DNA from 2 places in the Streptomyces sp. NPDC002926 genome. Region 1 is predicted to be linked to the other one. Evidence: predicted binding sites of a transcription regulator. Region 1 holds the regulator's gene; the other holds the start of a gene.
The links. Region 1 encodes HrcA, which represses chaperone genes, less so after heat shock. Its sites were predicted from a motif close to TTNGCACTCNGNNNNNCNGAGTGCNAA; they were not measured.
Positions count from the first base shown of each region.

Region 2: groES (co-chaperone GroES) is a predicted target of HrcA. The motif match lies at 2,126-2,152, and genes of this name have one in related genera.

Region 1 covers NZ_JBSFUK010000001.1:301,970-305,587, reverse strand. The annotation lists gene dnaJ (molecular chaperone DnaJ) at 13-1,149, opposite strand; gene hrcA (heat-inducible transcriptional repressor HrcA) at 1,150-2,172, opposite strand; gene ACWDZ6_RS01255 (MBL fold metallo-hydrolase) at 2,353-3,087, shown strand; gene ACWDZ6_RS01250 (DUF3097 domain-containing protein) at 3,098-3,618, shown strand, end outside.
Region 2 covers NZ_JBSFUK010000005.1:231,832-235,449, reverse strand. The annotation lists gene groL (chaperonin GroEL) at 1-1,575, opposite strand, end outside; gene groES (co-chaperone GroES) at 1,671-1,979, opposite strand; gene ACWDZ6_RS12670 (polysaccharide deacetylase family protein) at 2,268-2,906, opposite strand; gene ACWDZ6_RS12665 (polysaccharide deacetylase family protein) at 2,903-3,618, opposite strand, start outside.

The DNA of each region.
Region 1 (3,618 bases):
CCGCCCCAACGGCTACCGCCCGTTGAACGCGTCCTTCAGGCGGGAGAACAATCCCTGCTGCCCCGGCTGGAACTGCCCCGTCGGCCGCTCCTCGCCGCGCAGCTTCGCCAGATCCCGCAGCAGCCGTTCCTGGTCCGCGTCCAGCTTCGACGGCGTCATCACCTCGACGTGCACGATCAGGTCGCCCCGACCGCCGCCCCGCAGATGCGTGATGCCACGCCCGTGCAGCGGGATCGACTGGCCGGACTGTGTGCCCGGGCGGATGTCGATCTCCTCGATGCCGTCGAGCGTCTCCAGCGGGCACTTCGTGCCCAGCGCCGCCGCCGTCATAGGGATCGTCACCGTGCAGTGCAGATCGTCGCCGCGCCGCTGGAAGACCGCGTGCGGCAGCTCGTGGATCTCGACGTACAGGTCACCCGCCGGGCCACCGCCCGGGCCGACCTCGCCCTCGCCGGCGAGCTGGATGCGGGTGCCGTTGTCGACGCCCGCCGGGATCTTCACGGTCAGCGTCCGGCGCGAGCGGATACGGCCGTCGCCGGCGCACTCCGGGCACGGCGTCGGCACGACCGTGCCGAAGCCCTGGCACTGCGGGCACGGCCGCGAGGTCATGACCTGACCCAGGAAGGACCGCGTCACCTGCGAGACCTCACCGCGTCCGCGGCACATGTCGCAGGTCTGCGCCGAGGTCCCCGGCGCCGCGCCCTCACCGGAGCACGTCGTACAGACGACAGCCGTGTCGACCTGGATGTCCTTGGTCGTGCCGAAGGCCGCTTCGTTGAGGTCGATCTCCAGCCGGATCATCGCGTCCTGGCCCCGTCGCGTACGCGACCTGGGCCCCCGCTGCGACGCCGTACCGAAGAACGCGTCCATGATGTCGGAGAAGTTGCCGAAGCCACCGGCCCCGAATCCGCCCGCGCCTCCGCCGCCCGCCTGGGACAACGGGTCTCCGCCGAGGTCGTAGACCTGCTTCTTCTGCGGGTCCGACAACACCTCGTACGCGGCGTTGATCTCCTTGAAGCGCTCCTGCGTCTTCGGGTCCGGATTCACATCCGGGTGGAGTTCGCGCGCAAGCCGGCGGAAGGCCTTCTTGATCTCGTCCTGCGATGCGTCGCGGCGTACGCCGAGTACGGCGTAGTAGTCCGTGGCCACTTACGACTCCGCCAGGATCTGTCCGACGTAACGTGCCACTGCGCGTACCGCTCCCATCGTTCCGGGGTAGTCCATGCGGGTCGGTCCGACCACGCCGAGTTTGGCAACTGCCTCGTCGCCCGAACCGTAGCCGACCGCGACCACGGAAGTGGAGTTGAGGCCCTCGTGGGCGTTCTCATGACCGATACGTACGGTCATGCCCATGCCCGAGTCATTGGCTTCGCCGAGCAGCTTGAGGAGCACCACATGCTCCTCGAGCGCTTCCAGCACCGGCCGGATGGTCAGCGGGAAGTCGTGCCCGAAACGGGTGAGATTTGCGGTGCCGCCGATCACCAGCCGCTCCTCGGTCTCCTCGACCAGAGTCTCGAGCAGGGTCGCCAGCACCGTGGAGACGGTGCCGCGGTCCTCCGGCTCGAAGGACTCGGGCAGCTCCTGCACCAGCTGCGGCACATCCGCGAAGCGGCGCCCGACGACCCGGCTGTTGAGCCGGGCCCGCAGGTCCGCCAGCGATGTCTCGCCGAACGGCGCGGGGCAGTCGATCATGCGTTGCTCGACCCGTCCGGTGTCCGTGATGAGCACGAGCATCAGCCGGGCCGGCGCGAGGGAGAGGAGCTCCACATGCCGGACCGTGGACCGGGTCAGCGAGGGGTACTGGACGACGGCGACCTGCCGGGTCAGCTGCGCCAGCAGCCGTACCGTACGGCCCACGACGTCGTCCAGATCGACGGCTCCGTCCAGGAAGTTCTGGATGGCGCGCCGCTCGGGCGACGACAGGGGCTTCACGCCCGCCAGTTTGTCGACGAAGAGCCGGTAGCCCTTGTCCGTCGGAATGCGGCCGGCGCTGGTGTGCGGCTGGGCGATGAACCCTTCCTCTTCCAGCACCGCCATGTCGTTACGGACAGTAGCCGGGGAGACACCGAGCTTGTGCCGTTCGGTGAGAGCCTTGGAGCCGACGGGCTCCTCCGTGCCGACATAGTCCTGGACGATGGCGCGCAGCACTTCGAGTCTGCGTTCGCTGAGCATCGCGCACACCTCCAGCCGTGGTTCCTTGGTGGTACTGCCTGGCACTCGATACGTTCGAGTGCCAGCACTCCCCCGAGCCAGTGTACGGCTGTCGGGTACGCCCCTAGCAAGGGCGTTCTGCGAGGGCGGCCGATCACGCTACCGTGCGACACCGCTGGTCCCTGCCGATAGCGTCGCGGTATGGACGTCAGTTGGGAAGAGTTCGGCTGGGAGCGCTTGGCCGACGGGGTGGGGCGCCGGCGGATGCCCGTCTGGGACGCGACCGTCGGATTGGTCGCCGGCGAGGACCGTGTCCTCATGTACGACACGGGTTCGACGCTCCGTGAGGGCGCCGAGCTCCGCACCCAGGCGCAGGCGCTGATGGGCGGCCGCCGAGTGACGCATATCGCACTGAGCCATCCGCACTTCGATCATGTACTGGGGACCGCGGCGTTCTCGGGGGCCGAAGTGTTCGGCGCGGTCGGCCTCGACGACCTGATGAGGCGGGAGCGGGACGAGATCCGCGACGCGGCCGTACGGCACGGTGTCCCCGCGAAGGAGGCCGCGGAGGCCGCCGATCTGCTGGTGCTGCCGCGCCATCTGGTGTGCGGGGAGTGGACGCTCGACCTGGGCGGCCGCCAGGTGCTGCTGGCCAATGTCGGACCCGGCCACACGGGCCACGATCTGGCACTGCTGGTGCCGGACGGCGGCCCGGGCAGCCCGGAGGTGGTCTTCTGCGGGGATCTGGTGGAGGAGTCGGGCGAACCGCAGGCGGGCCCGGACGCGATCCCGCCCCGCTGGCCGGCGGCGCTGGACCGGCTGCTGTCGCTGGGCGGCGAGGACGCGGTATATGTCCCCGGGCACGGGGCGAGAGTCGACGCGGCTTTCGTACGCGCGCAGCGGGATTCGTTGGCGGAGCGCTTCAGTGTGTCGTAGCGTCGGCCAAATGCGCAGCTACAGCCCGGATCTGACGCCTCCTTGGAAGAAGCGGCAGCCGGCCCCGGAGGTCCCCGCCGAGTCCGACCTGGTCGTGGAGGAGGTCACGACGGGTTTCTGCGGTGCGGTGATCCGTACCGAGAAGACAGCGGAGGGCCCGACGGTCACGCTCGAGGACCGCTTCGGCAAGCACCGGGTGTTCCCGCTGGTCCCGCGGGGGTTTCTGCTGGAGGGCCGGGTGGTCACGCTGGTCCGCCCCTCGGCGGCGGCGCCGGCCCGCCCGGCGCGTACGGCCTCCGGCTCGGTCGCGGTCCTGGGGGCACGGGCGAGGGTCGCGCGGGCGGGCCGTATCTATGTGGAGGGCCGCCACGACGCTGAGCTCGTCGAACGGGTCTGGGGTGACGATCTGCGGATCGAGGGCGTGGTGGTGGAGTACCTGGAAGGCATCGACGACCTCCCGTCGATCGTCAAGGAGTTCGCGCCCGGCCCCGACGCGCGCCTCGGGGTGCTGGTGGACCATCTGGTCCCGGG
Region 2 (3,618 bases), on a different contig from region 1:
CGGCTTCTCGACGACCAGGGTCTCGGTCGTGAGCAGCAGGGAGGCGATGGACGCGGCGTTCTCCAGCGCGGAGCGCGTGACCTTGACCGGGTCGATGACGCCGGCCTTCACCAGGTCTCCGTACTCACCGGTCGCGGCGTTGAAGCCCTGGCCGGCCTCGAGCTCGGCGACCTTGGAGGTGATGACGTAGCCCTCAAGACCGGCGTTCTCGGCGATCCAGCGCAGCGGCTCGACGACGGCGCGGCGGACGACCGCGACACCGGTGGCCTCGTCGCCCTCCTTGCCGAGGTTGCCATCGAGCACCTTGGCGGCGTGGACGAGAGCGGAGCCACCACCGGAGACGATGCCCTCCTCGACCGCGGCGCGGGTCGCGGAGATGGCGTCCTCCAGACGGTGCTTCTTCTCCTTCAGCTCCACCTCGGTGGCGGCGCCGACCTTGATCACGCACACGCCGCCGGCCAGCTTCGCGAGGCGCTCCTGGAGCTTCTCGCGGTCCCAGTCGGAGTCCGTGGACTCGATCTCGGCCTTGATCTGGTTGATGCGGCCGACGACGTCCTCGTGCTTGCCGCCACCGTCGACGATGGTGGTGTCGTCCTTGGTGACGGTCACGCGGCGGGCGGTGCCCAGCACGTCCAGACCGGCCTGGTCGAGCTTGAGGCCGACCTCCTCGGCGATGACCGTTCCGCCGGTGAGGGCGGCGATGTCGCCGAGCATCGCCTTGCGGCGGTCGCCGAAGCCGGGGGCCTTGACGGCCACCGCGTTGAAGGTGCCGCGGATCTTGTTCACGACCAGGGTGGAGAGCGCCTCGCCCTCGACATCCTCGGCGATGATCAGCAGCGGCTTGGAGCCACCCGCCTGGATGATCTTCTCCAGCAGCGGCAGCAGGTCCTGGATCGAGGAGATCTTGCCCTGGTGGATCAGGATGTACGGGTCGTCGAGGACGGCCTCCATACGCTCCTGGTCGGTCACCATGTACGGGGACAGGTAGCCCTTGTCGAAGGCCATGCCCTCGGTGAAGTCCAGCTCCAGACCGAAGGTGTTGGACTCCTCGACGGTGATGACACCGTCCTTGCCGACCTTGTCCATCGCCTCGGCGATGAGCTCGCCGACCTGCTGGTCCTGCGCGGAGAGCGCGGCCACGGCGGCGATGTCGGCCTTGTCCTCGATCGGACGGGCGGTCGCGAGGAGCTCGTCGCACACGGCCTTGACCGCGGCGTCGATGCCCTTCTTCAGGGCTGCCGGGGAGGCACCCGCGGCCACGTTGCGCAGGCCCTCGCGGACCAGCGCCTGGGCCAGCACGGTGGCGGTGGTGGTGCCGTCGCCCGCGATGTCGTTGGTCTTGGTCGCCACCTCCTTCACCAGCTGGGCACCGAGGTTCTCGTACGGGTCGTCGAGCTCGACCTCACGGGCGATCGTGACACCGTCGTTGGTGATGGTGGGGGCGCCGAACTTCTTGTCGATGACGACGTTGCGGCCGCGGGGGCCGATCGTCACCTTGACCGTGTCGGCAAGCTTGTTGACGCCGCGCTCGAGGGCGCGACGGGCGTCCTCGTCGAACTTCAGGATCTTCGCCATGGGAGCTTCACTGTCCTCTCAAACGAACTGCGCCCCGGGCTCCCGGCTACAAATGTCGCGGGGGCCAGGGGCGCAGATAAAAAACTTCGGGTGAATTACTTCTCGACGATCGCGAGCACGTCGCGAGCCGAGAGGACGAGGTACTCCTCGCCGTTGTACTTCACCTCGGTGCCGCCGTACTTGCTGTACAGCACGACGTCGCCGGTCTTGACGTCGAGCGGAAGTCGCTCGCCGTTCTCGAAGCGACCCGGGCCCACGGCGAGGACGACGCCCTCCTGGGGCTTCTCCTTCGCGGTGTCCGGGATGACCAGGCCAGAGGCCGTGGTCTGCTCGGCGTCGAGCGGCTGGACCACAATGCGGTCCTCGAGCGGCTTGATGGCAACCTTGGAGCTGGCGGTCGTCACGATCCGACCTCCCCCTTCGGAGATCTCACGGGGTTAACTGTCTGGGGTGGCGACCAGGTGGATCCGTCGTCGCGGGTGCCGGATCTGCCCGTCGCCGTGTTGGCACTCTCCAGTGGGGAGTGCCAGACCCGAGACTATGACTGCGGTTAGCACTCGGTCAAGCGGAGTGCCAATCCGGCGGGGCGGTGTCGGAATGCCGGTGCCGGAAAGCCGGTGCCGGTCCGACACGGAGAACGCGGCACGGGCGCCCTCGGTTCCGCACGCACGGCAGCAGCGCGGACCCGGTCCTCACACGTAGTCCTCCAGACGCGCCACCGCGTACCCCTGCGCCTGGATATGGCGCAGCATCCGCCCCGTCGTCCCGGTGTGCGCGAGCACGATGGCGCCGGGCAGCAGTCGTTCACCCTCCACGTACGCCCGTCCCAGCACCACGGCACGGACCCCGCAGTGGGCGGCCGCGCGCAGTGTGTCGGCGTTGTACGCGCCGCGCGGCGGACGGAGCAACCGCTCCCGCCGGCGGCAGATCTCGTCGCGCTGACCCTCGTACGAGAGCGTGCGCAGATCGGTCCCGTCCCCCGTACGGAACGTGCTGATGGGCAACTTCAGATCGCCGACCATCCGCGCGAACTCCGGATCTCGCTCCGCGCCGTGGTCGAAGGTGAGGAAGACGACCTTCTCGCGGGTGGGCACCCGGTCCACCACGTACGGCATCTTCGGCCTGCGCGCGGGCGGTTTCGGCGCGGCCAGGAGCGGCGCGGGCAGCCCCCACCGCTTGTGCGCGGAGCCCGGCACGCCCGGGCCGGAGGGAACCTGCTGCGCGGCCTTGCGCCCGAGGCGCTCGATCGGGTCCACCGACTGCGCGCACCCCGAGGCGAGAAGCGCACCGGCCGCCAGCACTCCGGCCAGCAGCCGGTGCGCGCGTCTCATACGTAGTCCTCCAGCTTTGCCACGGCGTAACCCCTGTCGGTGATCGTCTTCATGACCGACAGGATCAATTCGGGCATGGTGCTGTCCCACTCCTCCGGGCCACGGAAGTGCGTGAGAATGATGTCGCCGGGGTGCAGATCCTGGTCCGCCTCGCGCCACTCCATGTGGTCGGGGAACGCCTCGGCGGCCCACAGCGGCACGGCCTTGACGCCGCACGACTTGGCCACGCGCAGCGTGTCCCGGTTGTAACTGCCGTACGGCGGCCGGAAGAGCGGGGGCCGCTTCCCGAACCGGTCCTCGATCTTGCTCTGCTGGTTGCAGATCTCCCGCTTCTGCTCGGCGTACGAAAGGCCCCGCAGATAGAGGTGGTTGAGGGTGTGGTTCTGCAGCGAGACCCCGCGGTCCTGCATCTCCTTGAAATAGCCGTAGTTGTTGCTGATCAGGTAGTCGCTGAGGAACGCGGTGTACGGGATGCGGAGCTCGCTCATCATCCGCAGCAGTGCGGGGTCCTTCTCCCAGCCGTCGTCGATCGTCAGGAAGACGACCTTCTCCTTGACGGGCACGGTGGTGAACACGGGCGGCAGGGACTCGCCGTCCTCGACCTCGAAGCCCTCGCGGGTGGTGATCCTCGGCTTGACGGCGGGGGGCTGGGGCGCGGCGAGCGGGACCTTCGCCAGGCCCCACTTCTTGGCGGCGACGGCTCGGGCGGCCT